One region of the uncultured Spongiibacter sp. genome, then DNA from elsewhere that is predicted to be linked to it. Evidence: predicted binding sites of a transcription regulator. Region 1 holds the regulator's gene; each other region holds the start of a gene.
The links. The regulator LexA, encoded in region 1, represses DNA repair genes until DNA is damaged. The targets are predictions, from matches to a motif close to ACTGTNTNTANANACAGT.

Region 1 (7,197 bases):
ACTGCGATTTGGCGATCACTACCGCCGCCCTACAGGAGAGTTTCGCGTTCAGCGCGCCGACGGCTTTCGCGGTTGTCGCCGAGCCGCAGTTGTTTGGTCGCCGGGTCTCACAGAGCCGACGGCGGCGCAAAAACACCAGCAACAATGCCGAAGCGGTAGTCCGCAACCTTGCAGAGCTGCGCATCGGCGCACCCGTTGTCCACGCCGATCACGGGGTGGGCCGCTACCTCGGCCTACACAGCATCGATGTAGACGGGCAAAGCAATGAATTCCTGACTCTGGAATACGCCGACAATGCCAAGCTGTACGTGCCAGTGTCATCACTGCAACTGATAAGTCGCTACAGCGGTGCCGACGAAGAGCTGGCTCCTTTACATAAACTTGGTAGCGACCAGTGGAGTCGCAGCAAACGCAAAGCCGCTGAAAAAATTCGCGACGTTGCAGCAGAGCTGCTCGATATTTATGCCCGGCGCGAGGCGCGACAGGGCCGCGCCTTTTCATTGAGCGGCGACTATCAGCAATTTGCGGATGACTTCCCCTTCGAAGAAACGCCAGATCAACAGCTGGCGATCGATGCGGTACTGGGCGACTTGCGCTCCGAGCAACCGATGGACCGACTGGTATGTGGCGATGTCGGCTTTGGCAAAACCGAGGTCGCGGTTCGCGCCGCATTTGTTGCCGTGGAAAACAACACCCAGGTCGCAATCCTGGTGCCCACCACCCTGCTTGCCCAGCAGCACTACGAGTCCTTCCGCGACCGCTTTGCAGACTGGCCGGTCAAAATTGAAGTGCTGTCGCGCTTTCGCTCAGCTGCCGAGCAAAAGCAAGTAATCAGCGACCTGCAAGCCGGCAAGATCGATATTCTTATCGGCACCCATAAACTTCTCAGCAGTGATATTCGCTATGCCAATCTCGGCCTGGTCATCATTGATGAAGAGCACCGCTTCGGTGTTCGTCAAAAAGAGGCCCTCAAAAATTTGCGCGCCGAAGTCGACGTGCTGACGCTGACCGCCACACCGATCCCTCGAACGTTGAATTTGTCAATGTCCGGCATTCGCGATTTATCCATCATTGCCACCCCACCAGCGCGGCGTTTATCGGTAAAAACCTTTGTTCGCGAGCGTGACGACGCGCTGATAAAAGAGGCGATACTGCGAGAGATTCTGCGTGGCGGTCAGGTTTATTACCTGCACAATGAAGTCAAAACCATTGAAAAAGCCGCGCGCGAACTCGAGGCGATGCTACCGGAAATACGTGTCGGTATTGGTCATGGACAAATGCGCGAGCGCGAGCTTGAACAAGTAATGAGCGACTTCTACCACAAGCGCCACAATGTCCTGCTGTGCTCGACCATTATTGAAACAGGTATCGATGTCCCGAATGCCAACACGATAATCATTGAACGCGCCGATAAATTCGGACTGGCGCAACTCCACCAACTGCGAGGCCGGGTCGGACGCTCTCACCACCAGGCCTATGCCTATCTGCTAACGCCTCCGGCCAAGCAGCTCAGCCGCGACGCCGAGAAGCGCCTGACCGCCATTAGCGAGGCCGACGACCTCGGCGCTGGCTTTACCCTTGCGACGCACGACATGGAGATACGCGGCGCCGGCGAGTTGCTCGGCGAAGGCCAAAGCGGCCAAATACACTCCATCGGCTTTAGCCTTTATATGGAAATGCTCGACCGCGCCGTAAAAGCCATTCAAGCCGGGAAAGCGGTGAACCTCGAAGACAGCCAAGCTGACCACACTGAGGTAAACCTGCGTATTCCTGCGCTGATCCCGGACGATTATTTGCCCGATGTGCAAGAACGCTTAATGCTCTACAAGCGCATTGCCAGTGCCACTAGCGACAACGCGCTGCGCGAGCTACAGGTGGAAATGATCGACCGCTTTGGCCTGCTCCCCGAAGCCTGTAAAAATCTGTTCCGCTGTGCCCAGCTCCGCCTCAAAGCAGAAGCACTGGGTATACGCAAAATCGAGGCATCAGCAGGAGGGGGACGCCTGGAATTTGCCGAAGACACGCAGGTGGATCCAATGGCTATTGTTCAATTGGTGCAGAAAAATGCTCTGCGCTACCAACTTGATGGCGCTAACGCTATGCGCTTCAAAGAAGAGGTGGAAAGCCCCGAACAGCGTATTAGTGCCGTTGACGACTTGCTAGCAGCACTGACACCCAGTACAAAGTAAACGTCGATGACGGCGCTTAACAACAAGAGACCAGGATATGCCCCGCTTTCAACTCGCTACGCTATTTTTACTTGCTGTCGCAATTGCCGCGCCACTGCACGCTGAGCCCGACAACCGTTACCAAATCGATATTGTGGTCTACGCCAATACCGATCCCGCAGCGAACAATGCCGAGGCATGGCCAGACAATCTGCACCTGCGTTACCCGCGAGATTGGCAAAGCTTGAAAGACACAGGCCGCGGGCACTTGCAACGCACACAGCAGCACCACCCACAATTCGCCAAAGCCCTACGCTCTCTGCAGCTGTCGTCGCGCTACCGTATTCTTACTCAGCAAAGTTGGATTCAAGACCTGCAACCACGCAGCAAAGCACCAGCTATCCTCATTCGCGGCGGGCGGGAAGTCGGCGAGCACTTCGAGCTTGAGGGCTATATTCGCATTGCCTTGGAGCGCTACCTATATGCGCAACCCATGCTTTGGCTTTCTCAGTTCGGTGAACGCGGCGGTAATTACTACCTGCCCCGCCATCCCTACCGACCCGCACCGGAAAACGAGGACGGCTTTGTCGATGAGGCGTTTGAAAATAGTCCAGAGTACGCCGAATTTTTAAAACAGAATCCCCAGCTAGCAGATGCTGAGCCCGCAATCCCTGCCGGGGCGGAGCCGGTAGAGCGCATCGTGGTAATGAAGCAGGAGCGCCGCATGCGCAGCGAAGAGCTACACTACATCGACCACCCCTTGTTTGGCTTACTGGTTATGATCAGCAAGCCTCAGGAATTACCCGTGGCTGGCGATAGCGTGGGAGAGTAACGACTTTACCTGCAACATTCCGGTATCAATAACGGCCTGAATATCTTCCATCGTAATGAGCGTATCGCTCAGGCCGGCACCTGGATTCACCACCAGGCACACGGAGGCGTAATCCAGACCGGCCTCCCGAGCGAGTGCCGCTTCCGGCATTGCGGTCATACCCACCATATCGTTGCCATCGCGCGCCAAGCGGCGTATCTCTGCAGCCGTCTCCAAACGCGGTCCCTGAGTTACCGCGTAGGTGCCGTAGGGCTCAATATCAATATCCGCCTCTTGGGCAGCGGCGCATAATCGTAGCCGCAGCTCTTCACAGTAGGGGTAACTGAAGTCCACGTGCTCAACTTTGCCATCACGACCATCGTAAAAGGCATGTTCGCGTCCCCAGGTGTAGTCATTGATTTGCTCAGGCAGTGCGATAACACCCGCAACAAAGCGCTCGCTGATTCCCCCTACCGCATTCACTGCGATCACTTCCCCTGCGCCAACAGCCTTCAAGGCGTGAATGTTCGCGCGGTAGTTAATTGCATGTGGCGGCAGCGAATGCCCCACACCGTGCCGGGGCAAAAACAGAAACTCCGCCCCCTGATACTCCATATGCTGAACCGGTGCACTGGGCTCACCAAAGGGCGTTGCCACGGCTTCACTGCTCAACATGTGAGCCCCCGGCCAATCACACAGCCCTGTACCGCCAATAACTGCAATGGGTCTACGCATTTTTTTCGTCTCCGGCCGCTCCGCTTTGGCGAGCAGCATTTTCGATCTGCAAGGGGTCCATTTTCACCGTGGTGGTGGGGAACGCCACATCAGCACCATGCTCGTGGACAATCTCTAAGACTTTTAGCAAAACATCTTGCTTAATCTCGTGGTACTTCACCCACTGGGTTGTCTTGGTGAAGGTATAGATAAAGAAATCCAAGGACGACGCGTTGAACTTATTGAAGTTCACAATCAGCGTTTTTCTGAGATCAATCTCGGGGTGCGCTTCCAGCATGGTTTTTACGCCGCTGATAATGCCGGGTAACTTGCTCGCATCTTCATACCTTACGCCCACCGTTTCATAGATACGCCGGTTCAGCATGCGCGATGGGTTCTCGACGGCGATCTGCGTAAACGTGGCATTGGGCACATACAGTGGGCGCTGGTCAAAGGTGCGAATTCGGGTCTGCCGCCAACCAATATTTTCTACCGTGCCCTCTATCTCTTTATCTGGCGAGCGCACCCAGTCGCCCACAGAGAATGGACGGTCTAAATACACCATCAGGCCACCAAAAAAATTCGCCAACAAATCCTTTGCGGCAAAGCCTACCGCTATCCCGCCAATGCCGCCGAAGGCCAGTACACCAGAAATGCTGTAGCCAAGGTTCTGAAGAATCATCAACACCACAACAATGATGACCGCGCTTCGCACCAGTTTGCCCAGCGCCATCACCGTTGTTTGGTCGATCGGCTCGTCGCTATCGCTGTATTCTCTGGAGAGCAGGCCCGCTTCGATTTCGTGAACCAGCTTCACGAGAAACCAACCCAAAATCGCCATCACCGCAACGGCTCTGAACGGTTGCAGCGCGGTAAAAATGTCGGCGTCAGTGCTACCGGCGATAATCTCTAATACGTGACTGGCGCCGACCACCCATATCAACAATACCAGCGGACGACGCGCAGCGAGCAAAACGGCGTCATCCCACAGGTTATGCGTGCGTTTAAAACGCTCGCCCAGAACATTCAGCAAGCGGCCTGCCAGTAAGTTCGCCGTCAGAACAATAAGAACAACGATGAACACTTCCGTGAGCCAAGGGTAGCTAGAAAACTCTATACCTTTAATCCAATCCATCGACATCAAACGCTGCCCTCTACTTATACAGATTGCTTGTTAACCCCGAGCCACTTATTCATTAGCGTGCTAAAAAACGGGGTGAAAAAAAGAAAATCAGTTTAACTTAGCCGGGCATCTTACTGAAAGTGCGAAGATTTAAACTTGAAGCCCATAACAACGACACAAAGCCACACCCGGGCTCTCGGATAAATCCCTACTGGACAGCCCGATGGGACATGATAGCTTGGAGATACGTACTTTAGGAGGTGAACGCTATGGCATCATTAAATGCGTTGATAGGCTGCTGGTACAAAGACCTGGAAACCGGTCAGCAGTTCGAAGTTGTGGCTACAGATGAAGGCCTGGACACAATAGAAGTGCAATTAATTGACGGAGAAATCTGCGAGTACGATTTGGACAGTTGGAGGCAGCTAAAGCTCACCGGTATTGAAGAGCCAGAGGACTGGCGAAATGCGTTCGAGCTCAGCGATGACGACTACCGCCATTGGGATGATGGCATCATGCCGGAGCAGATCGGCAACCCGCTACACGAAATCGAGAGCGATGTTGTCAACGGCATCCTCGATGAATTCTAGCCACTGAAACACTGAATTTTCCGCGCTCCCCCTCCTGCCTGCCTTCGGGTGGGCTTCTTTTTATCTACCCTCCCACTTTCAGCCAACATCAAAATTACCGATCGCGGCTTGCACAGAACAAAATACTGTATATACTCACAGTTACTGTATAGATAAACAGATGCCAGAACATGGAAAAATTAACCGCCAGACAAGCGCAAGTACTCGAGCTGATAAAGAGCCATATCGACGATACCGGCTACCCACCGACCCGTGCAGACATTGCCAGAGAACTCGGGTTTCGCTCACCTAACGCTGCCGAAGAGCACCTCAAGGCTCTGGCCAGAAAAGGCGCGATCGAAATTATACCCGGCGCCTCAAGAGGTATTCGCCTTCCCGAAGACCTCGGCATTCCCATTGTTGGCCAGGTTGCTGCAGGTAGCCCCATCCTGGCTCAGGAGCACATTGAAGACCATTGCGCGATTTCGCCAAACCTGTTTTCTCCCTCGGCCGACTACTTCCTTCGCGTGCGCGGCGACAGCATGATCAATGCCGGAATATTTGAAGATGATCTATTGGCTGTACACCGCTGCCAGGTGGCTCAGAACGGACAAATCATCGTCGCGCGAATTGGTGATGAGGTCACTGTAAAGCGCTTGCAACACCAAAAGAACAAACACCAATTGCTATTAATCGCCGAAAACCCCGACTACGCCCCCATTGAAGTTGACCTGCGAGAACAGGACTTCGCCATTGAGGGCTTGAGTGTGGGTGTACTGAGACGCGGGAGTTAAGCATGGCACTGATCGAGCAAACATCATTGTTCTCAAACGCTCAGCAGCACAACACTGCTACGCGCATTACCGATATCATGTTGAGCAGCCAGGCGCACCTGTCACGCACGCTGCTGGCCGCCATGCTAATGCAGCTAAGCGGACAAACTGAGGAGCGTTGGTTGTGCTGGGTTGCAGACAGACCTCTCAAACCATTACTCGATGCCTGCGGCAAAGATCGCGGCCAGCGAATATTACAGGTTGTGTCGAACGGCGGCAGCCTCTGCAATATTGCGGCACGAGCGCTGGAGCGCGGGAAAAGTCACACCGTGGCGGTTTTGACGAACACTCCCCTCAGCACAGAACAACGCTGCGCTCTAGAGCGAGCAGCGCTGGCTGGCGACGCCGAGTGCCTGGTGATACAGCTTCAAAATTAACAGCCAAGAGGGACCCAGCAGCCACGATACATAAGGGGTAAAGAGGTGCTCTATGCCCTAGTGGAGGGTCTTTGATGGGGGGTGAATATCGTCCTGATCGTCGTCTTGTGCTTCAGCGGCGTCGTCACTAAGCTCTTCGCTCACAACCTGCGCAGCTTCTAGACCAGCCTGCACCATTGCACGGGCGATCTCTAAACATGAGCCTGGAATTTGCTCTCTGGCCTCACTTGAGAACCGGATCATCACCAATGGCTTTTCGTCGCCTTCGGAACGCTGAAGCACGATATCGCCATTTGCCAATTCAACCAATTCTAAATAAGCCAGCACAGAGTTTCCCTTGTTTGTTATCACCACGCGTTGACGCGTTTGCTAAGTGTAACAAACCCAGCGACCAGTAGGCCAATCTGTCAGTAGACCGACCTATCAATACTCCAAGAGTGTGCTTCGGTGTCTCGCGATCAGCTCGCTGAGGAACTGCAAGCAGCCCTTAGCAAGCTCAATATCGTCCTGATCAGAAACCGTAACGGTGCTTAGCAGCGACGGGTTGTACTGTTTTGCATCACCGGGCTGGCGCACAAAACGGTAGTCCAGCATCCACTTCA
Region 2 (7,197 bases), on a different contig from region 1:
TGGCCTGCATGAATATCAGTGGCTTGCCCATTCACCAGATGTCGGTAACGGGCTTAATCGTGGCACTGGGCATCATGGTCGACAACGCTATTGTTGTCGCCGATATGGTGCGTCGCTATCGCGAATCCGGCTATTCGGCGGTTGCGGCATCGGTTAAGGCATTTAAACACTTGTGGGTACCGCTGCTGGGCTCCACGCTAACGACCATGCTAACCTTTATGCCGATAGCCATGATGCCGGGCTCCGCTGGCGAATTTATTGGGCCCTTGGCGAACTCGGTGATTTTTGCGCTGTTCGGTAGCTGGATTATTTCACTCTTTATCATCGCGCCTATCGCCGGGCGCTGGCTGTCTGCCGAGCAGGCGCCGGGAATGTCGTCGTCGGCCATCAACCGCTGGTTTCGCGCATTTCTCAGTCGTGCGCTGATGTGGCCGCGACGCGTGGCATTGCTGTGCTGCGTGCTTCCGCTTATTGGCTTTATGGTGTTGAAAACCCTGCCTGAGCAATTCTTCCCGCCCTCGGATCGAGACATGATTGATATCGAGGTGTATTTACCGGCAGGTACCGGCATACGCGAAACCCAGCGCGCCACTGAGCGGATGTCCGAGTGGATCAATAGCCACAGTGAGATTGAGGCCCTGCATTGGTTTGTTGGGCGCAGTGCTCCTTCGTTTTACTACAACCTGCTGGATAATCGCGATGGCACGCCAAATTACGCGCAGGCGATGACAACGGTTAGTGACCCCACCAATGCAAACCGTCTTGTTTCAGTCCTGCAAGATGAGCTGGACCAGGCCTTTCCCGAGTATCAGACAATTGTTCGGCGTTTGGGCCAGGGGCCGCCAACCATTGCTCCGGTTGAGCTGCGTATATACGGCAGCGATATTGCACAGCTAAAACGCCTTGGCGATGAGGTGAGGCGTATTGCGCTAGACCTCGATGATGTTGTGCACGTGCGAGACTCTCTCGGCGAAGTGGTGCCGAAATTGTGGCTGGACGTGGAAGAGAGTGAGGCGCAGCGCAGTCAGGTTGGGCTGCGTGATGTTTCACAACTGCTCGCGGCAAGTGTCGATGGTGTTATTAGCAGCAGTTTACTCGATGGCAGTGAGCAGCTGCCGGTTAGGGTGTCAGGGGCGGGCGTGAAGGAAACCAGTGTTGACCGTTTCCTGTCCTTCCCCCTTATTTTACCGACGGGGTCGCGGCCATTGTCGGCGATTTCCAGCGCAGAACTGCGTCCCGCGCAAGCCCAGATCACCCGGCGCGATGGTCGGCGAATGAACAAGGTTGAAATCTATGTTCGCGACGGCGTACTGCCAGCGGTGGTGTTAGCGGCGGTGCGCCAGTCCCTGGATGAGCACGACTTTATCGTTCCAGTGGGCTACGAGCTGGAGATCGGCGGAGAGGCCGAGGGTCGCAACCGGGCCGTGGGTAAGCTGATGAGCAGCGTTGGCATCATTTTGGTGTTGCTGATCGTGACCGTGGTAATGGCTTTCAATTCTTTCCGTCTGTCGGCACTGGTGTTTGCAGTGGCCTTTCAGTCGGCGGGACTAGGTATTTTTAGTCTGTGGTTGGCGGGTTATCCCTTTGGTTTTACGGCGATCATCGGTTTGATGGGGCTGATGGGGCTGGCGGTTAACGCGGCGATTGTTATTCTCACGGAGCTAAAGGCATCGCCGTTGGCGATGGCGGGCAATCGCGCAGAGATTGTTGAAACCGTTTCTGAGTGTACGCGTCACATTTCCTCGACGACAATTACCACGGTCGCCGGACTCGTCCCGCTGTTGATCGCTGAGGGAACATTTTGGCCACCCTTTGCGGTGGTACTTGCTGGCGGCACGGTGTTGACCACTATTCTTTCGCTGGTCTTCGTACCCACCAGCTTTCTGGTCCTGCGCCGTCCTTACTTGATGAAATACTTCCCCGGCTTGGCTGAGGATGAATTGAAAGCCGAGCCTAAAGAACAGCTGTCAGCGCCGCTTTAGTGTGTGCGAAGGAGGGGGGAAGCGGCTGTATTGATGGCAGCCGCTATGCTTTTTTCACTGACCTTGGGCCAATGCGTGAACGTTGTTGTCCTGTTCTTGCGACAAGGTCTCTAAGGCTTCGACTTTGCCCTTGCAGGCCTGAACGAGTGCATCCTTATTTTTGGCGAGTAAAATACCGAAATTCTCTGCTTTGGCATCGTCTACACCGGGAACTTCACGCTGTAGTAGCGCGGTAAATTGCTCGGCGAGCTCGAGCATTTTGTCGTAAGCGTCCGCGTCTTTTTTGCTGTCAAACATCGTGTTGTCCCTGTCGCACATCCACTTGGCTACAACCGCCATGGTTCACCTCTTGCTGTAGTGATTTTTTATAACTGTATATGTATACAGTTATTGTTTCAAGGGGAATAAGGCGTCGCTTTTGTTACACTGCGCGCCGTAGCCGTGGGTAAAAGGACCGGGTAGTGAACCTCAATAAAGAAATTCAGCAAATTAATAACAAGCTCGATTTACAGCGCCGAAAGCGTCAAGCGGCGGTGAGTCGGGGTGATGATATCTTGATCGCTCAATTTGACCGTGAAATTGCGGCATTGGAAAAACGACGTGCCAGTATTAAAGGGCAGCAGTCACGCAGTAATAGCAGCAAGGCTGAAATGCTGCAGGCAATGAAGTTCAAGCGGGCTTTAAGCAAGGCCGAGCAAGCTGACATGGGTAAATTGAAAAAATCGGTAAAAGGCTTGGTGGTTGTGCACCCGCTTACCGCACTGGGGCGCGAGATGGGGCTTGATGAGGTGACAGGCTTTTCCCCTAAGGCTTTCTAGACCGGGTTAATACGTGCCGCTGGAGGCGAGTGTCGCTTCCAGCCCTTTGAGTTGTGGCAAAACCGCCACTACGCTATGCCTTGTAGCTAACTTCTTTTTTTCTCCGTGCCGCGCCCAGTTGATTGGTGAGGTTATCGCCGCAGCCCATGCAATGACGATTAGCGCTAATAGACTTTCGCGTTTTGCAGGCATAAAAAAAGCCGCCCGGAGGCGGCTTGATTTTAACGCAATGGCTTAGGCAGAAACTTCAGTAATCTCTACTGAGGCAATGCGCGCACCTTCTTCAGCGCCTTTCTGGAAGGACTCAATTTGATCGAAGTTCATGTAGCGGTATATGTCCGCTGACATGCTCTTCAGGTTTTGAGTGTATTCCAGGTACTCTGCAGGCGTAGGCAGGCGACCAACAATTGCGCCAACCGCTGCCAGCTCGGCTGAGGTCAGGTAAACGTTGGCGCCAGTACCCAAGCGGTTGGGGAAGTTACGTGTAGACGTAGACAGCACCGTGGCACCATCGGCAACACGTGCTTGGTTACCCATACACAGCGAGCATCCTGGCATTTCCATACGCGCGCCAGCGGCGCCGAAGATGTTGTAGTAACCTTCTTCCATCAGCGTGTGCTGGTCCATCTTGGTTGGTGGCGACAACCACAGACGGGTAGAGAGGCTGCCTTTGTGGGCGTCCAGCAGTTTACCGGCTGCGCGGAAGTGACCGATATTGGTCATGCAGCTACCGATAAAGACTTCATCAACTTTGTCGCCGGCAACTTCAGACAACAGCTTGGCATCGTCTGGGTCGTTCGGGCAGCAAACCACGGGCTCGGTCAGCTGGTCCAGATCGATTTCGATAACTGCTGCGTATTCCGCATCTGCATCGCCTTCGAGCAGGCTTGGGTTGGCCAGCCACTCTTCCATTTTGCGAGCGCGACGCTCAAGTGTGCGTGCATCGCCGTAGCCTTCGCTGATCATCCAGCGCAGCAGGGTGATGTTTGAACGCAGGTATTCTGAAATTTCCTCGATACCTTGCTTGATGGTACAGCCCGCAGCAGAGCGCTCAGCAGAGGCGTCAGACAATTCAAAGGCTTGTTCTACCGTCAGGCCTTCCAAACCTTCGATCTCGAGAATGCGGCCAGAGAAGATGTTCTTCTTGCCTTTTTTCTCAACCGTCAGGTGACCATCTTTGATGGCTTGGTAGGGAATCGCGTGAACCAGATCGCGCAGGGTAATACCGGGCTGCATTTCGCCTTTAAAGCGCACCAGCACAGACTCGGGCATATCCAGTGGCATAACGCCAGTGGCTGCAGCAAAAGCAACCAGACCAGAACCCGCAGGGAAGGAGATACCCATTGGGAAGCGGGTGTGAGAGTCGCCGCCAGTACCGACTGTGTCAGGAAGCAGCATGCGGTTCAGCCAGCTGTGGATAATGCCGTCGCCGGGGCGCAGAGAGACACCGCCGCGCGTCATAATGAAGTCTGGCAGGCTGTGCTGGGTGTCGATGTCAACGGGCTTGGGGTAAGCCGCGGTGTGGCAGAAAGACTGCATGGTCAGGTCGGCAGAGAAACCGAGGCAGGCCAGGTCTTTCAGCTCGTCGCGGGTCATCGGGCCAGTGGTGTCCTGAGAGCCGACGGTAGTCATTTTGGGCTCGCAGTAAGTGCCGGGGCGTACGCCTTGGCCTTCGGGCAGGCCGCAAGCGCGTCCGACCATTTTCTGGGCCAATGTGAAGCCTTTGCCAGTGTCGGCGGGCTGCGAAGGCACGCGGAACAGAGTCGAGGGCTCAAGGCCTAATGATTCGCGTGCTTTTGTGGTCAGACCACGGCCGATGATCAGGTTGATACGGCCACCAGCGCGCACTTCATCCAGCAGGACGTCAGATTTCAGGCTGAATTCGCTGAGAGTTTCGCCAGTTTCAACGTTCTTGATCACGCCGTCATAGGGGCGAATTTCAATCACATCGCCCATGTTGAGTTTTTCAACGTCGGCTTCAAAAACCAGGGCGCCAGCATCTTCCATGGTGTTGTAGAAGATAGGGGCAACCTTGCCGCCAATACACACACCGCCACCGCGCTTGTTGGGCACGCCGGGGATGTCGTCACCGAAGAACCACAGTACCGAGTTGGTAGCAGATTTACGTGAAGAGCCCGTGCCAACAACGTCGCCAACCATTGCGATTGGGTGGCCTTTCTTCTCCAGCTCAGCAATTTGGGCCAAGGGACCAATTTTGCCTTGCTCGTCGGGCTTGATGCCGTCGCGCTCCATTTTGTACATGGCCAGTGCGTGCAGCGGGATATCAGGACGCGACCACGCGTCTGGCGCGGGTGACAGGTCATCGGTGTTGGTTTCGCCAGTCACCTTGAAGACAGTTTTAACAATGCTTTCGGGCACGTCATCGCGGCTGGTGAACCATTCGCCATCTGCCCAGCTTTGCATAACCGCTTTAGCCAGCTCGTTACCGGCTTTGGCTTTTTCTTCCACGTCGTGGAAGGCATCAAACATCAGCAAGGTGTGCTTGAGCTCTTCGGCAGCCAGAGGAGCCAGTGCTGCGTCGTCGAGGAGTTCAACCAGTGTTGCGATGTTGTAGCCGCCGTGCATATTGCCCAGCAGTTTAACGGCTTCTTCTTTGGTGATGAGAGGGCTGCTAGCCTCGCCTTTAACGATGGCAGACAGGAAGCCTGCTTTTACGTAGGCGGCTTCATCTACGCCCGGTGGCACGCGGTTCGAGATCAGATCTACCAGCGTCTCTTCTTCACCGGCTGGCGGATTCTTGAGTAGCTCAACTAAGCCGGCTACTTGCTCTGCGTTCAGGGGCTTGGGGACGATGCCCTGCGCCGCGCGCTCCTCGACATGCTTGCGATATGCTTCTAGCACTGTTAACTCCTCTCTCTATCAGTTTCGGTACCCGTAGTCCGGGATCGCCGGAGGCCGGGGCTATCGATGCCCGTCATCGATGCGAAATGGGGTGGCAAGTATACTGAAAAACCCTACCCAGGTTAAGGTTTGTTAAGAATAGGGCGCGGATATCGACAGGATTATTACCACTGCTGCGGTTTTCCTCCAAAAAGCCACCGTCGACGTATCATAAGCGTGAATAATGCAGTGATTTGGCTACCTTAATGACGATAGCGGCGTTGGTGCCGCAAGTGGTGAGTGTGCCGCCCCGGCTGGAAAGGTGGGCTCGGGGGCACTGGCATCCACCTATTTTTGGCGGTGGGCTGACCCTTGTTTCAGGGGGCGCGCTCGCTTACTCTTTTGCCTCGTTTAAAAACGTTCTCGGGAGTTGTTTTGTCTGATTTGCTACGCCGTGTGGCGACACCTTGTATTGGTGTTTGCTCTACTGGTATCGGTGATGATGTTTGCCGTGGCTGCAAGCGTTTTTGTCACGAGGTGATTCACTGGAATAGCTACAGCCAGGAGCAGAAGCGCATCATTGATGAACGCCTGGACCAGTTCCTGGTGCAGGTGATGCAGGACAAACTTCATATTATTAATGCCGAGCTGCTGGCCTGGCAGTTGGGCGTGCAACGTGTGCGCTATCCCGCGCAGAAAGACCCTTACATATGGTTGTTTCAATTGCTGCGCGCCGGTGCCGGGCAAATAACAGAGCCGCGAAAGTATGGCTTTGTTGTCGATAGTGTCTGGCGCGACAGTAGCCTGCTGGAATTGCGGGAGGCCATTGACCGCGAGTTCTACCTGCTTTCGCAGGCTCACTACGAGCGCTACATCGGCCGTTATATGCAAAAAGAGGGCTGAGGCCGGCCCATCGTACTGATATACTTCCGCGTTTTTTCAGGGCAGTGAGTATGGCCGTCGACATTTCTGAAATTCTGGATTTTCTCCCCTGCGAGACGCCCAATGAATGGGTTGATGCCGCCTTAGCCCACCCCGAAGAGCTGCTCATTGATCATGCCAACTGCGAAAAAAAGGCCGCGGGCACTGCGCTGAACTTAATGTTTCGCTATGTGGATAAACTGGATCTTCTCAACAAGATGTCCCGGCTTGCTCGTGAAGAGTTGCGACACTTTGAGCAGGTGCTGGCGATAATGAAAAAACGCGGGGTTGCCTACCGGCATATCTCGTCGGCGCGCTACGCAAACGGGTTGCGTGAGCTGTGCCGCAGCAGCGATCCCGGTAAATTAGTGGATATCCTGGTCTGTGGTGCGTTGATAGAGGCTCGCAGTTGTGAGCGTTTTGCGCGGATCGCGCCGGAACTCGATGACGAACTGGGTGCATTCTACCTCTCCCTGCTCAAGTCCGAGTCCCGGCATTTCAAAGACTATTTAAGCCTTGCACAGCGCTATTCAGACGAGCCCATCGCGCCGCGTGTCGCGCTGTTTTGTGAGCGAGAGAAAGAGTTGATTCTCACGCCTGATGAGGTATTCCGGTTCCATAGCGGGCCGCTGCTC
Region 3 (7,197 bases), on a different contig from region 1:
CCTATATGGGCTGGATGTGGGGGCCGTCGGTCGAGGGCTATTTCCAAATGAATGCAGAGGCTGGCGGCCCCAGTGTCGAAGAGCAAAAAGCTGCTGTAGCTGCCAATATCCCGCTGCGCCGTATACCCGATGACGGCGACTGCGCCAAAGCCGCTGTGTTTTTGGGGTCGGAGTACTCTCGAGCGCTGACCGGTGCCGCGCTCGATGTAAATGGTGGCGATTTCTTGCCACATTAAACCGCTGCGAGGATTTAGTGCGCTATAGATGAATTCCATGCGGTCAGCGCTTAGAATCGAGGCTATTGCATCACAATGGCCTCGATCTTCTATGTCTGAGATTTCTATCTCGCCGCGTATGGACGCTCTGCTGCGCGCGCTCTACGGTGGCACTTTGGAAACGCCGCCCTGGCAGGCGTTTCTGGATCAGCTCAGGGACGCCTTGGGCGGTAATTATGCGACCTTGCTGCTGCGGCCGCCGAATGAGCACGACCCCGGCGTGATACTCAATGCGCTGGTGGTTTCACCGGAAATCTATCGCGCCTACAACGAGACCTATTTTGCCTTAGACCCCTTTGTGAATCTTCCCGATGGCGATGTCGTCACCGTGGCTGAGTACATGTCGGCAGAGGAGTTCGAGGCGTCCGAGTACTATCAAAATTATATAGAGCCAGCCAATGTGCGGCACATCCTGGGTGCTGATTTATGGCACGGTGAGGAGCTACTGGCACGGCTGCGCGTCACGCGGCCAGAGAGCCGCGAAGATTTTGGCGCGCGGGAAAAGGCCCTGTGCAAGCAACTGCTGCCACATATTAAACAGGCGGTGCAAATCCACTCCCGGTTACGTGAAAGTGAACGCGAGCGAGTGCTGTATGCCAATACCATCGACAGTTTGTCGGTGGGCGTGATTACCCTGGATGCCAACGGCGATAGCTTAAATAGCAACCCAGTGGCCGAGCGCCTGTTAGCACAGGGGCGCGGTGTCGCATTGCAGGGAGGGCGCCTGAGTTTTGAAAATCGGCGTGAGCAGCAAGACTTCAAAATGCTACTTGGCGAGGTAATACAGGCGCATCACCAGCGCGAGGCAGGCTGTGTTCGCGCCTTTCGCCTTGCAGGTGCCAGCTCATTGAGTGGCTTAAGCCTGCTGATACGACCCCTGCCGCACAGTGACCACGGTGGTGAGCGGCGTCCGGCCGTAGCGGTGTTCATTAGTGACCCCATGGCACCGCGTCAGGCACCTAGTGATGTGTTAATCGAACTGTTCGGTTTAACACCTGCAGAGTCTAAATTGGCGGTGCGACTGGTTAACGGGCAAAGCCTGGACGAGGCATCGCTCAGCTTAAATATTTCTCGGAATACGGCTAAGTCGCATCTCAGCTCGGTGTTTTCGAAAACCGGCGTCGCGCGGCAAACGCAGTTAATTCAGTTGATTTTGAATAGTGTCGTCACGCTGGCCGGTGAGCCGGCCAGCGATCGTCACGACTAGCTGGTGGGCGCTTTTTTAGCGGCTGCCTTTTTGGCTGCGGCCTTTTTAGCTGCGGCCTTTTTAGCGGGAGCTTTTTTTGCTGGTGCTTTTTTAGCAGCGGCTTTTTTTGCTGGTGCCTTTTTGGCTGCGGCTTTTTTAGCAGGGGCTTTCTTTGCCGCTGCCTTTTTAGCGGCCGCTTTCTTAGGTGGGTTTTTCTTGTCGAAGTCGCGCGCAGCATCGCGGGCAGCCTTAGCCAGAGCCTTGGCACGCTGATAGTCAGCCTTTAAATCCTGCATTTGTTCGCGGGCCATAATGACCAGCGCCTTGGCGTCCACCTCAAGCTCGCGCGCAGAGTCCACGGCCTTGTGGGCGCGCTCCACCTGACGCTGTATGCGGGCATCCATATTTTCTTTGGCTTTCTTTTGCAGCTCGCGCAGCTTTTCCTGCTCCTGGCGAATTTTCGCTCGCGCTTTTTCAGTTTGCGCCTTAGCGCGCTCCAGTGCTTTATCCGCGTCGGATATTAAGCGGTCGCGTAGTTTTTCTACTTTATCTTCCAGAGATTCAATCTCCCGGTTGATCAGCGCTACAGGGTCTAGTTTTTGTTTAGCCATGCTTTCTGACTCCGTCATAAAGTGTTGGGGTACGTCGCGAGCAGGAAGTCTGTTCGTTGGCTTAACATAGCAAATTTCCTGATAATGAACAGAGTAATGCAGCGAATGAGTGAACAAATTATGAACAAGTCACAGAGCGATGCGATAGAGGCAGCGGTTTTTCGCCGCTTGCTCGAGCATTTGGACGGCCGCAAAGATGTGCAAAATATCGACTTAATGAACCTGGCGGGTTTTTGCCGTAACTGTTTGTCGAAGTGGTATGCGGCTGCAGCCGAAGAGCAGGGCATAGAGGTGGATTACGACGCGGCGCGCGAAAGAGTCTATGGCATGCCGTATTCGCAATGGAAATCGAAATACCAAAAAGAAGCCAGCCCCGAAGCGCTGGCAGCGTTTAATAAAGAGCAGAAGTAGCAGCGCCCTAGAGGCCCCCATTGGGGATAAAGCGATTGCGGCTATTTGCGCGAATCCAGCGCAGTGTCTCAACAGATAGCTTTTCACCGCGTTTGCGCAACACTTTGTTGATCCAAATGGCGGGGGATTCTGCGCCAGCTTCCCAGCCGCTAATCCGTTCTTCGGCAACAGTGAAGAAGCGAATGAGTGCCTGTAGCTCAGCGTTGTCGAAATCGGCCACAGCGAGTTGCCAGGGCGCAGCGGGTAGTCGCATGACGGCGCTATAGCGCTGCTGCTCCTCCTCAGTGAACGGCGAGGGGAGTGTTGCCAGGGACGCGTCATCGCTCAGTGCTATACAGCGCTCGAGAAAGTCTCGATCAATGGTGATAGCGGCTTTTTCAGAGTCCGGGGTCCAACTGCCAATACTCATTGCTACGGCATTCCTTTTTAATTCAACGTGGGTGGTGTGGCGCACAGTATACCTCACTACCATGAGTGACAAGCGCTAGCTGCTCGCGTAAAGTCTGTATGTTTGTACAGTATTTGGCTTAAGCGGGTTTTCTGCGCCATGGTGTCGGTGCTCAACACGAGAAAGATCATTCATTGCGACTGCGATTGTTTTTACGCTTCGGTGGAGATGCGTGATGACCCGCGTTTGCGCGGTAGGCCGATTGCCATTGGTGGCAAGGCCAGTCGGCGCGGCGTGATCGCTACCTGCAACTATGAGGCGCGCGCCTATGGTGTGCACTCGGCAATGCCGACCGCAACCGCATTGCAGCGTTGCCCGCAGCTGATTTTGGTCCCGCCGAATATGGATAAGTACCGCCATGTTGCTGCGCAGATTCGTGAAATATTTAGTCGCTACAGCGAGCTGATCGAGCCGTTGTCCCTGGATGAGGCCTACCTGGATGTCAGCGAGTCGCCGCATTTTCAGGGCAGCGCCAGCCGCATTGCCGAAGCGATCCGGCAAGCGGTTGCTCGCGAAGTGGGAATTACTATTTCCGCGGGCGTTGCACCGAATAAATTTTTGGCGAAGATTGCCAGCGACTGGCAAAAACCTGACGGGCTTACGGTGATACGGCCCGATCAGGTCGATGACTTTGTTCGTGCGCTGCCAGTAACCAAGATTCACGGCGTCGGCAAAGTGATGGCGACGAAGTTGGCGGCACTGGGCATCGAAAACTGCGAGCAGCTGCAAGGGTGGAGCGAGCTGGCCTTAGTGGAGCGTTTTGGTCGCTTTGGGCGGCAGTTATATGGTTATGCGCGCGGTGTGGATGCGCGGCCGGTAAAGGCCGAAAGGCAGCGCAAATCGTTGAGCGTTGAGCGCACGTTTGCCGAGGATCTGTCGCCAGGGGAGGCCGCGGATGCAGCGCTTGCCCAACTCATAGACGAACTACAGCGGCGTTTGCAGCCACATAGTAAACAGGCTATCGCGGGCGCGTTTGTTAAGTTGAAGAGCAGGGAATTTAAGGTAACGACCATCGAATTGCGCCAGGAAGGCAAGCTTGACCCCGCCTGCCTGCCTCCGCTGATGATACAGGCCTGGGCGCGATTGCATTGCCCGGTTCGCTTGATTGGTGTGGGTGTTCGTTTCGCCGCGCCGGTAGAGCAACAGCAGCTCAGCCTTTTCTAGCGACGGCGGGCGCCGGCGCGGTGCTGATAAGATTGCGTTGTTTGTATTCAGGCTTCGCCAAGGCGTCTGCTGTAGGCTGACGCGCCTGTTTGGCCATCGGCGCCATAGGTGCGCAGGGCGGGGCTGCCCAGCCCGAGGATGTGCATGGCCTGTTCATTGTAATCTTGCTGTCGACTAAGCAGGCTGCCGATACGCTCATTCAGGTCGCGACAGCGGCGCAGGCTCTGAGTCACCTCTGCAGACATCGCCCGCTCTGGCTGCTGCTGTTGGCGCAGGCGCTCGAGCGTCTCTAATTGCTGGCAGCAATCCATTTTTTGTTCTGCAAGCTCGCGCAGGCGGTCGGCGTCGCCGTGGTCGCGCAGCACCGCCAACTCTTCGTTTAACAGCGCTTCAAAGCGCTGGCTATGGGCCAGTAACTGTTGCTCGGTATCGGTCATCATGCGCTAGGATCTGTCAGTCGTTCCAGATCGACAAAGGCCTTTGCCACCTGTTCGCTGTCGACGGTGAACTCACCGTTGCGAATTGCGGTTTTAATCGCCTCCACTTTTTGACGGTCGATACCGTCGCTGCCGGCAATTGCGGTTCGAGCGCGATCAACCAGGCTGCTATCAGCAGCTGGTGTGCTTGCCGATTCGAGCGGCGAAGTGGCACCGGCATCCGCGGCGTTGGTCGCGTTTGAAGACGGGTTACTGTCGAGCCTTCTTGGCTGGCCGAGTGGGCCGCCATTAATTCGATCGACCATGATAATTCCTCATTACATTGGCGTTGATGGTATGCCTTATGACAGTTAACGGCAGCTATCGATAAAACTTTAGCTTTTTTTTATTCGATTCGTACCGTATTACCACTAATGACAATACCTTCTAACTGTTTGCCTGAACTGATATTTTCCACCCGTATTCGAGCACCCTTCGCCGCGTCTTGCAGGGCACGGCCCTTCATGCTGACGTTAATGGCAGTACTGCGGCTAATGAGCTTGAGCTCTTGTCCTCTCTTTATCATCGCTGGGGCCTCCAGCATATTCGCGGTGATAACCGCGCCCTGGGGAATACTGCGTCGGCTGAGCATTCCCTGACCTCCAAGGCCCTTTTGGTATCCGTATGACAGACTCGATACATCGCGCTCTGTCCAAGTGATATCCGCTTCAGTCACTCGCTGGCCGGCAGCGATAGGGTGCTTGCTCACCATGACCTTAGTGAATGCCGCGATCGTTACCGGCAGGTACACCTTCCATGCCTTAACACCTTCGCAGCGCACGCCCACCGTCGTGCGCCGCCGGATGCTCGCGCCGGGCGGCAAAAAGGCCTGTAGTCGCTGACTACATTTTGCCAGACGGGTGCGCGGGTCGAGTTCGCCCACGGTGATACGGGTGTTCTCGTTTTGCCAGGGGTGGCGTTTGGCAATGAACTGGCTGGCAGTAGCACTAATACGCTGCGCTGACTCCACGCCAGCGCTTGCCAGAGTGCTCGGGCAGACGCTGCTCAGAAGAGCAATGGTGATTGCTACGCGCCAGATCATGACACCTTATTCCCTCACTACTAATTTGCGGCGCCAAGTTTTTGTCGGCGCGGCGGCTTTATGAGGTGAGCAGCAATTGCTATGCCAGTTTTGCGAAATAGAGTGAGTGTTAGAAGGCGTGACAAAGACTTGCCGCTCGCCGGTGAAACTGGCGGCAAGGGCTTGCCGAAAAACCGACGGTTTGTTGGCGTCGGTTTTATAACATATTGAAAAATATAGGAATAAAAAAGTGGCACGCGCTTTGCGTCGGACATGTCGAACGCCAAAGGCTTTGCGCCCTTATCCAGTGTATCGGCAGCGCAGCCCATAACTTTAGCGAGACAGATTTATGGCGATTAATTTTGATAAGGCACTCGGTATACACCAGCAGGCACTGCTGCTTCGCCAGCAGCGTACCGAACTGCTGGCCGCCAATATAGCCAATGCTGACACGCCCGGCTACAAGGCACGCGATATCGACTTTAAACAAGCACTGGGCCAGGCAGCGCAGGGCCAGCAGTTATCGCTCAGTCGCAGCAATGCGGCGCATATTACCGAAGCGGTCGCTCCAGCGGCGGGGCAGGCGCCGGTGATGTACCGCATGCCTCAGCAGCCTTCAGTCGACGGCAATACGGTGGAGAGCCATGTGGAGCAAGCGGCATTTGCCGATAACAGCATGCGCTATCAGGCCACTATGAGTTTTCTGAGTAGTAAGTTCTCTGGAATTAAATCGATTCTTCAGGGAGGTCAATAAGCGATGGCGAATCCCCTTGATATTGCCGCTGCGGCGATGAACGCGCAAATGCTGCGTTTGAATACCACCGCCAGCAATATGGCAAATGCGGATACGGTGGCCAGCAGTGAACAGGCTGCCTACCGCGCAAAACAGCCGGTTTTTGCCACCGTGCTGGACCGCCAGCAGGGCGTCGCCGGTGTCGAGGTTGTGGGTATTAGCGAGAGCAATGCTCCTGTTCCCAAGCGTTATGAGCCGGGCCACCCGATGGCGGACGAGCAGGGCTATGTCTACGGCTCCAATGTGAACACCGTTGATGAAATGGCCAATATGCTGTCCGCCTCCCGTTCATACCAGAACAACGCCGAGGTGTTTTCCACGGTGAAGACCCTGACCCTGCGGGCCTTGCAGCTCGGTAAACAGTAGGAACTGAATGATGGAATTGCGAACGCTTGAACAATTGCAGCAGCAGAGTGCGGCGAGTACGGCAAAAAAAGAAGCCTCCTCGCTGGGCCAAGACGACTTCATGAAACTGATGCTGCAGCAGCTTAAGAATCAAGACCCGTTTAAACCCACCGACAACACGGAATTTATCAGCCAGATGGCGCAGCTAACGTCGGTGAGCGGCATCAGCGAAATGAATGACAACCTGGCTGCACTGACGAGTTCGCTGTACGGCGGTCAATTGCTGGATGCGTCCTCGCTGATCGGTAAAGAGGTGCTGGTTGGCAGTGATGTTGTCGCCCTGCCATCAGAGGGCGCGGTAAGCGGTCAGGTAACACTGCCGGTGAGCACGCAAGCGGTCGATGTCGAGATTTTGGCGCCCTCGGGTGAGGTGCTGGGCAAGGTGGCGTTAGGACCGCAGGCGGCGG
Region 4 (7,197 bases), on a different contig from region 1:
TGATCTACCATTTCCTGGGTGATGATGTTGCCCTGATCGATGGGCAGGCGGTAAACGCCGGGAAACTCCAGAGAGCTGCAGGCGCCAAGCAAAATTACCAGGCTGGCGGTAGCAATACGCAAAAACATAGTCAGGGTTCCAATCACTCGCAGAGGCAGGGATAATAGCGCAAACCTAAACACAACGCTAAGGTCAGTGGTTTATGTCAAGCGAAAATCAAGAGCTCCGCAAAGCTGGGCTTAAAGTCACCCTACCTCGGGTAAAAATTCTACAACTGCTTGAGCAGGCCGAAGCTGAAAATCAGCACTTCAGTGCGGAAGATGTCTACCGTTCGCTGATGGAGTCTGGTGAAGATGTGGGCCTGGCGACCGTTTACCGTGTTCTCACTCAGTTTGAGGCCGCCGGCTTGGTGGTGCGCCACAACTTTGAGGCCGGGCATTCCGTTTTTGAATTGGCCAAGGGCGAGCACCACGACCATATCGTGTGTATGGAGAGTGGTGAGGTGATCGAGTTTTACGACGACGTGATCGAGGAGCGCCAACACAAACTGGTGGAAGAGCGCGGCTTTGAACTCGTCGATCACAGCTTGGTGTTGTACGTTCGTCCCAAGAAGTAACGCTTATCTTGCGGGCGGCGCTGCCGCCCGCGTTCAGTGGCGTATGCCGAGCATTTCTCTGGCATGTGCCAAGGTATTCTCGGTTATCGCTATCCCGCCCAGCATTCGGGCAATTTCCTCGATTTTTTGATCTTCTGCCAGCGGCTCCAGCTCGGTTCGCAAGGCGGTCTTATTGCCGGTTTTCTTAACGCGAATATGGTGGTCGCCCTGGCTGGCCACCTGTGCCTGGTGGGTGACGCACAGCACTTGGCTGCGTTTGCCCAGGTCGTTGAGTAGCTGGCCGACAATTTCTGCGGTCGCCCCGCCAATGCCCACGTCCACCTCGTCGAAGACGATTGTCGGAACCGCGGCAACCTGAGCGGTGACGACTTGTATGGCCAGGCTGATACGCGACAATTCGCCGCCCGAGGCAATTTTATGCAGCGGGCCCATCGCGGCGTTGGGGTTGCTGCGAATGCGAATTTCGATGTCTTCGGCGCCGTGGCTGTGCGGCTCATCGTCAGTAAGAGGAATAATGGCAAACTCCACTTCGCAGTGTTTCATTGCCAGTTCGCCCAGTTTGCCCTCAATGCGTTTTTTCATTTTTAACGCGGCGGCGCTGCGCAGCTTGCTCAGCTTCGTGGCTTTGCTCTGGTAGTTGCTGAGCGCCTGCTGTTGCTCCTGGCGCATGGCATCAAGCTTTTCATCGGTTGCGTCGAGCTGCTCGAGCTGGTGTTGCAGCGATTGTTGCAGCTCGGGAAGTTCTTCGGGTTGGATCTTGTGTTTGCGCGCGGTTTGGTAGATGGCGTCGAGCCGCTGTTCAACGTCTTGCAGGCGCTGGGGGTCCAGTTCCGTTTCGTCGGTGACGCGCTGCAGTTCGCTGGCGGCCTCTTCGATCTGAATGCGTGCGCTTTCAATCAGGCTGATGGCGGCTTCTTGTGCTGGGTGGCCGTGCTGACAGCCGCTCAGTGACGAGAGCGCCTGATGCAAAATACCCATCGCGTTGACTTCGCCTTCGCGGCACAGGGCCAGGCTGTGGTGGTTAGCGGCCAGAATTTGCTCGGCATTGGCGAGCTGCTTTTGTTGGATCTCCAGTTCTTCAATTTCGCCGGGCTGAATATCGAGGCGCTCTAGTTCGTCGAGTTGGTAGCGCAGCAGTTGTTCCTGGGCGTTTTGCTCATCGAGGTGGCTTTCGAGTTCGTTGAGGCGCTTGCTAATGCGCTGATAGCGCAGGCAGTCTTCCCCCAGTGAGCTGCACAGTTCGCTGGCGCCGGCAAAGGCGTCGAGCAGCTGGCGTTGATAGGGCTTTTTAAGCAGGGACTGATGGGCGTGCTGGCTGTGAATATCGATGAGCAGGCCGCCGAGCTCTTTGGTGTCGTTTACGGTGGCGGGCTGGCCGTTGATATAGGCGCGCGACCGTCCCTCTTTGGTGATTACTCGGCGCAGCCGGCATTCGTTGCCCGCCAGCAGCTCTCGCTCCTGCAGCCATTGGCGGGCCAGGGGAATATCGCTGATATCGAACTCGGCATGGATGTCGGCGCGTTCGGCGCCCGCCCGCACAATGCCGCTGTCTGCGCGGTCGCCCAGTGTCAGGCCGAGTGCGTCGAGCATGATCGATTTGCCGGCGCCGGTCTCGCCTGTTAATACCGTCATTCCCGGCTGTAGCTCGATTTCCAGGGCTTGGGTGATGGCGAAATTGCTGACGCTTAAATGAACCAGCATGGTGGCGGCTCCAAAATGAAGATGTATGGTTATTTATACAGTAGTTGACTGTGCCCGCTCAAGCCCTGGTTGCGTTCTGGGAATTAAAAATACCGGCGGCCTTGAAAAACCTGGCAGAGCCCCCATACACGGGGAAGCTCACCCTCGGGGTGCGGAAGTTATTGGGCGGCTGGGCCGTCCGGCGAAATGAAGGAGGCTGCTAAGGTGGCAGAGGAACAAGATAAAACAGCCGCGGCTGAAGAGCTGGCAGCGGAGCAGGCAGAATCGGTTGAGCAGGTTGCTGAAGAGCAGGGCGCCGATGCGGGAGATGATCTTCAGGCGCAGCTGGACGCCGCGCGTGAAGAGGCGGCCAATGCCAAAGAGCAGGCGTTGCGCGCTGTAGCAGAGGCGCAGAACGTGCGTCGCCGCGCCGAGAAAGACGCCGAGAACGCGCGCAAGTTTGCGCTGGAGAAGTTCGCCGGGGATATGTTGAGCGTGGCGGACAATCTGGATCGCGCGCTTGCGGCTGCCGATACCGAAGACGAGGCGCTGAAGCCGATTCTTGAAGGTGTGGAGTTGACGCGCAAATCATTGCTGGATGCGCTGGCGCGCCACAATGTTGAACAGATCGATCCAACCGGTCAGCCATTTGACCCGGAATTCCACGAGGCGATGGCGATGGTGCCTAACCCGAGTGCGGAGCCGAACTCGGTGATTGATGTGATGCAAAAGGGCTACACCCTGAACGGGCGCCTGCTGCGTGCGGCGATGGTTGTGGTCGCGAAGGCGGAGTAACTGCCAAATATTCACACCTGAGATGTTGATGGCCGGCTTGAAATTGAGAAAAACGGACCAATATCTACAGCAAGAACAGAGTTTAACGGGGCCTGGGTGCCTCGCGCAGTAAACAGCGAATGCGGAGAAAAGTTATGGGTAAAATTATTGGTATCGACCTTGGCACCACCAACTCCTGTGTGGCGGTAATGGATGGCGACAAGGTAAAGGTTATTGAGAATGCCGAGGGTGGTCGCACCACGCCTTCTATTGTTGCTTACACTGACGACAATGAAATTCTGGTTGGTCAGAGCGCCAAACGTCAGGCGGTGACGAACCCGGACAACACCCTGTATGCGGTTAAGCGCCTGATCGGTCGCCGCTTTGAGGACGATGTTGTTCAAAAAGACATCAAGATGGTGCCTTACACCATCAGCAAAGCCGACAACGGCGATGCCTGGGTTGAAGTAAAGGGTGAAAAGCTGGCACCCCCGCAGATCTCTGCGGAAGTACTGAAGAAAATGAAGAAAACCGCTGAAGACTACCTGGGTGAAAAAATCACCGAGGCGGTTATCACGGTTCCTGCTTACTTCAACGACTCTCAGCGTCAGGCGACTAAAGATGCCGGCCGTATCGCTGGTCTGGAAGTGAAGCGGATTATCAACGAGCCGACGGCGGCTGCACTGGCCTACGGTATGGACAAGGCCAAGGGCGATCGCACCGTAGCCGTGTACGACCTGGGTGGTGGTACCTTCGATATCTCGATCATCGAAATTGCCGAGGTGGATGGCGAGCACCAATTTGAAGTGCTGGCGACCAACGGTGACACCTTCCTGGGTGGTGAGGATTTTGACCTGCGCCTGATTGATTACCTGGCGGAAGAGTTCAAGAAAGAAAACGGTATTGACCTGAAAGGTGACTCGCTGGCAGTTCAGCGCCTGAAAGAAGCGGCTGAAAAAGCGAAGATCGAATTGTCTTCCAGTCAGCAAACCGAGGTTAACCTGCCTTACATCACGGCAGATGCCACCGGTCCTAAGCACTTGGTTGTTAAATTGAGCCGTGCCAAGTTGGAGTCGCTGGTTGAGGATTTGGTGAAGCGTTCGCTGGAGCCAATGAAAACGGCGCTGCAAGATGCCGGTTTGTCTGCCTCTGAGGTTGACGAAGTGATTCTGGTTGGTGGTCAGACGCGTATGCCGCTGGTGCAGTCTAAAGTGACTGAATTCTTCGGCAAAGAGCCGCGCCGTGACGTGAACCCGGATGAGGCCGTTGCGATGGGTGCTGCCCTGCAAGGTGCGGTACTGTCGGGTGATGTAAAAGACGTATTGCTGCTCGACGTCACCCCGCTGAGCCTGGGTATTGAAACCATGGGTGGTGTGGCAACACCGCTGATCGAGAAGAACACGACTATCCCAACGAAGAAGTCGCAGGTGTTCTCGACTGCGGAAGACAACCAGACTGCCGTAACCATTCACGTGGTTCAGGGTGAGCGTAAGCAGGCGTCGGCGAACAAGTCACTCGGTCGTTTCGACCTTGCGGACATTCCGCCGGCACCGCGCGGCCTGCCGCAGATCGAAGTAACCTTCGACATCGACGCCAACGGTATTTTGCATGTATCGGCCAAAGACAAGGCAACTGGCAAGGAGCAGTCTATTCGCATCACTGCTTCCAGCGGCTTGAACGAGGACGAGATCGAGCAAATGGTGCGCGATGCCGAGGCGAATGCCGAAGCTGACAAGAAGTTTGAGGCGCTGGTCACTGCGCGCAACAACGCCGAAGGTCTGGCTAACGCGACTCGCAAAACGCTGGAAGAAGCTGGCGATAAGGCGAGTGACGAAGAGAAGTCAGCCATTGAAGCAGCGCTGGTGAAGGTTGACGAGGCCGTTAAAGGCGACGACGTCGAGGCCATCGAAGCGGCTGCCAAAGAGCTTAGCGAAGCCTCTGCGGGCCTGGCGCAAAAGATGTACGCCGAGCAAGCGGCAGAAGCGGAAGCGGCAGGCGGTGAGCAGCCAGAAGCCTCAGCGGCCGGCGACGACGTTGTCGATGCGGAGTTTGAAGAAGTCAAAGACGACGACAAGAAGTAAGCGGCGGGCGGGGCTCTGCCCCGCGTTGCTGGCGTGAACGGGAGAAGGGAGGCGCTAAAACCTTGGGGTTTTGCAGGGCGTTTGGCCCGCTCCCGTTTCGCGTGTGATGAGAGATTGAATTTTTACTGGGCTTGCGGGGTTTGTCTGCGCCCAACACAGCGTGAAGCGAGACGATGTCAAAACGCGATTACTACGAAATACTGGGCGTGTCCCGAGATTCGGACGAGAAGGAAATTAAAAAAGCCTATCGCCGTATCGCCATGAAGAATCACCCGGACCGCAACCCGGATGACCCCAAGGCGGAAGATATTTTCAAAGAGGCGACAGAGGCCTATGAGGTGCTGTCGGATTCTGAGAAGCGCTCAGCGTATGACCGCTTTGGTCACGACGCGGTAGGTGGCGGTGCCGGAGGTTTCGGTGGCGGCGCAGGTGGCGCTGGCTTCAGCGACATCTTTGGCGATGTTTTTGGCGATATCTTTGGCGGCGGTGGCGGGGGGCGTCAGCGTGGCCCGCAGCGCGGCGCGGATCTGCGCTACACGCTTGAGATCGATCTTGAGCAAGCGGTGCGCGGAACAACGGCGAAAATCCGTATTCCGACTCTGGTGTCGTGTAAAACCTGTGACGGCAGCGGTGCCAAGAAAGGCTCGACGCCGCTTACCTGCGGAACCTGTAATGGCGTGGGTCAGGTGCGCATGCAGCAGGGCTTCTTTGCTGTGCAGCAAACCTGCCCCAATTGCCGGGGTAGCGGGACGATTATTTCTGACCCGTGTAATGACTGTCATGGCCAGGGCCGGGTAGAGGAAACCAAGACGCTGTCGGTGAAAGTGCCGCCCGGCGTTGATACTGGCGACCGCATTCGCCTGAGCGGCGAGGGTGAGGCTAGCCCCGACGGCGGTCCCGCTGGCGATTTGTATGTGCAAATGTCAGTGCGTCCACACCCCATTTTCAAGCGCGATGGCAAGCACCTTCACTGCGAAGTGCCCATTGGTTTTGCCGACGCGGCGCTCGGTGGCGAGTTGGACGTGCCCACCCTTGATGGCCGTGTAAAACTTAAGATTCCCGCCGAGACGCAAACGGGTAAGTCTTTCCGCCTGCGCGGCAAGGGGATTACGCCGGTTCGTGGTGGCAGCACTGGTGACTTGATCTGTAAGGTGGTTGTTGAAACGCCGGTATCGCTGAGCAAGCGCCAAAAGGAGCTGCTGCAAGAGTTCCAGTCAACGCTGGATGGCGATGACAAGCAGTCGCCGCGCAAGAAAAGCTGGTTTGACGGCGTTAAAGACTTCTTTGACGACATGAAGCTGTAAATAGTTGAGGGGAGGGTGGCCTCCCCTCGACTTGCCTCGCATTTTTCTCCATCCTGAGACCCTGGTATCCGGGTTGGACGACACACTATGGAAAAAACCCTCAATCGCTTTGTTGCTGAGTCGCTTTGGTCGCCGGAGGTTGCCAATTACAGCCCTTGGCGGCGCCGGTGCGTGCATATCTTGCGTTACGTGTATGTGGTGCTGGATGATCTGGCTAAAGGCGAGCTCACGCTGCGGGCGATGAGTTTGGTGTATACCACGCTGCTTTCTCTGGTGCCGATGCTGGCGGTGAGCTTTTCTGTGTTGAAGGCCTTTGGCATGCACAACAAGCAGCTTGAGCCGATCATGCTGCAGTTCCTGGCGCCGATGGGTGAGCAGGGTGTGGAGATCACTCAAAAGATCATTGGTTTTATCGACAATGTGAAGATCGGCGTGCTGGGAACCTTCGGTATCGCGCTGCTGTTTTACACCGCGATCTCGCTGATTCAAAAGATTGAGGGAACGTTTAACTATATCTGGCGCCTGGAGCAGCACCGCAGTATTGGTCGACGCTTTGCTGACTATGGCAGTGTCATGCTGATTGGCCCTTTGTTGGTATTTTCGGCGATCGGTCTGTCTGCCAGTGTATTGAGTGGCCGCGCGGTGCAGGAGGCGAGTGAATACCTGCCCTTTGTGACCCACGTGGTATCACTGCTCACCACGGCGGCGCCGTATATCATGATTATCGCCGCGTTTACCTTCT

Region 2: the regulator LexA is predicted to act here: its motif matches at 2,353-2,370, upstream of ABNS66_RS13390 (YebG family protein).
Region 3: the regulator LexA is predicted to act here: its motif matches at 2,986-3,003, upstream of dinB (DNA polymerase IV).
Region 4: the regulator LexA is predicted to act here: its motif matches at 2,342-2,359, upstream of recN (DNA repair protein RecN).

The regions. Positions count from the first base shown of each region.
Region 1 is NZ_CAXGPO010000054.1:2,974-10,170, reverse strand. It holds gene mfd (transcription-repair coupling factor) at 1-2,189, shown strand, start outside; gene ABNS66_RS15370 (CsiV family protein) at 2,227-3,000, shown strand; gene ABNS66_RS15365 (S-methyl-5'-thioinosine phosphorylase) at 2,968-3,714, opposite strand; gene ABNS66_RS15360 (mechanosensitive ion channel family protein) at 3,707-4,834, opposite strand; gene ABNS66_RS15355 (DUF6763 family protein) at 5,086-5,406, shown strand; gene lexA (transcriptional repressor LexA) at 5,577-6,179, shown strand; gene ABNS66_RS15345 (hypothetical protein) at 6,182-6,595, shown strand; gene ABNS66_RS15340 (hypothetical protein) at 6,653-6,922, opposite strand; gene ABNS66_RS15335 (DUF6586 family protein) at 7,019-7,197, opposite strand, start outside.
Region 2 is NZ_CAXGPO010000036.1:2,753-9,949, forward strand. It holds gene ABNS66_RS13385 (efflux RND transporter permease subunit) at 1-1,982, shown strand, start outside; gene ABNS66_RS13390 (YebG family protein) at 2,037-2,321, opposite strand; gene ABNS66_RS13395 (YibL family ribosome-associated protein) at 2,444-2,800, shown strand; gene acnB (bifunctional aconitate hydratase 2/2-methylisocitrate dehydratase) at 3,035-5,662, opposite strand; gene ABNS66_RS13405 (DUF1289 domain-containing protein) at 6,077-6,544, shown strand; gene miaE (tRNA isopentenyl-2-thiomethyl-A-37 hydroxylase MiaE) at 6,595-7,197, shown strand, end outside.
Region 3 is NZ_CAXGPO010000003.1:67,089-74,285, reverse strand. It holds gene ABNS66_RS02805 (SDR family oxidoreductase) at 1-236, shown strand, start outside; gene ABNS66_RS02800 (helix-turn-helix transcriptional regulator) at 328-1,482, shown strand; gene ABNS66_RS02795 (hypothetical protein) at 1,479-2,072, opposite strand; gene ABNS66_RS02790 (DUF1244 domain-containing protein) at 2,193-2,483, shown strand; gene ABNS66_RS02785 (hypothetical protein) at 2,491-2,892, opposite strand; gene dinB (DNA polymerase IV) at 3,031-4,095, shown strand; gene ABNS66_RS02775 (flagellar export chaperone FlgN) at 4,143-4,535, opposite strand; gene flgM (flagellar biosynthesis anti-sigma factor FlgM) at 4,532-4,837, opposite strand; gene flgA (flagellar basal body P-ring formation chaperone FlgA) at 4,918-5,613, opposite strand; gene flgB (flagellar basal body rod protein FlgB) at 5,942-6,346, shown strand; gene flgC (flagellar basal body rod protein FlgC) at 6,350-6,751, shown strand; gene ABNS66_RS02750 (flagellar hook assembly protein FlgD) at 6,759-7,197, shown strand, end outside.
Region 4 is NZ_CAXGPO010000023.1:2,142-9,338, reverse strand. It holds gene bamE (outer membrane protein assembly factor BamE) at 1-128, opposite strand, end outside; gene fur (ferric iron uptake transcriptional regulator) at 203-616, shown strand; gene recN (DNA repair protein RecN) at 650-2,317, opposite strand; gene grpE (nucleotide exchange factor GrpE) at 2,522-3,091, shown strand; gene dnaK (molecular chaperone DnaK) at 3,226-5,151, shown strand; gene dnaJ (molecular chaperone DnaJ) at 5,325-6,455, shown strand; gene ABNS66_RS10880 (YhjD/YihY/BrkB family envelope integrity protein) at 6,543-7,197, shown strand, end outside.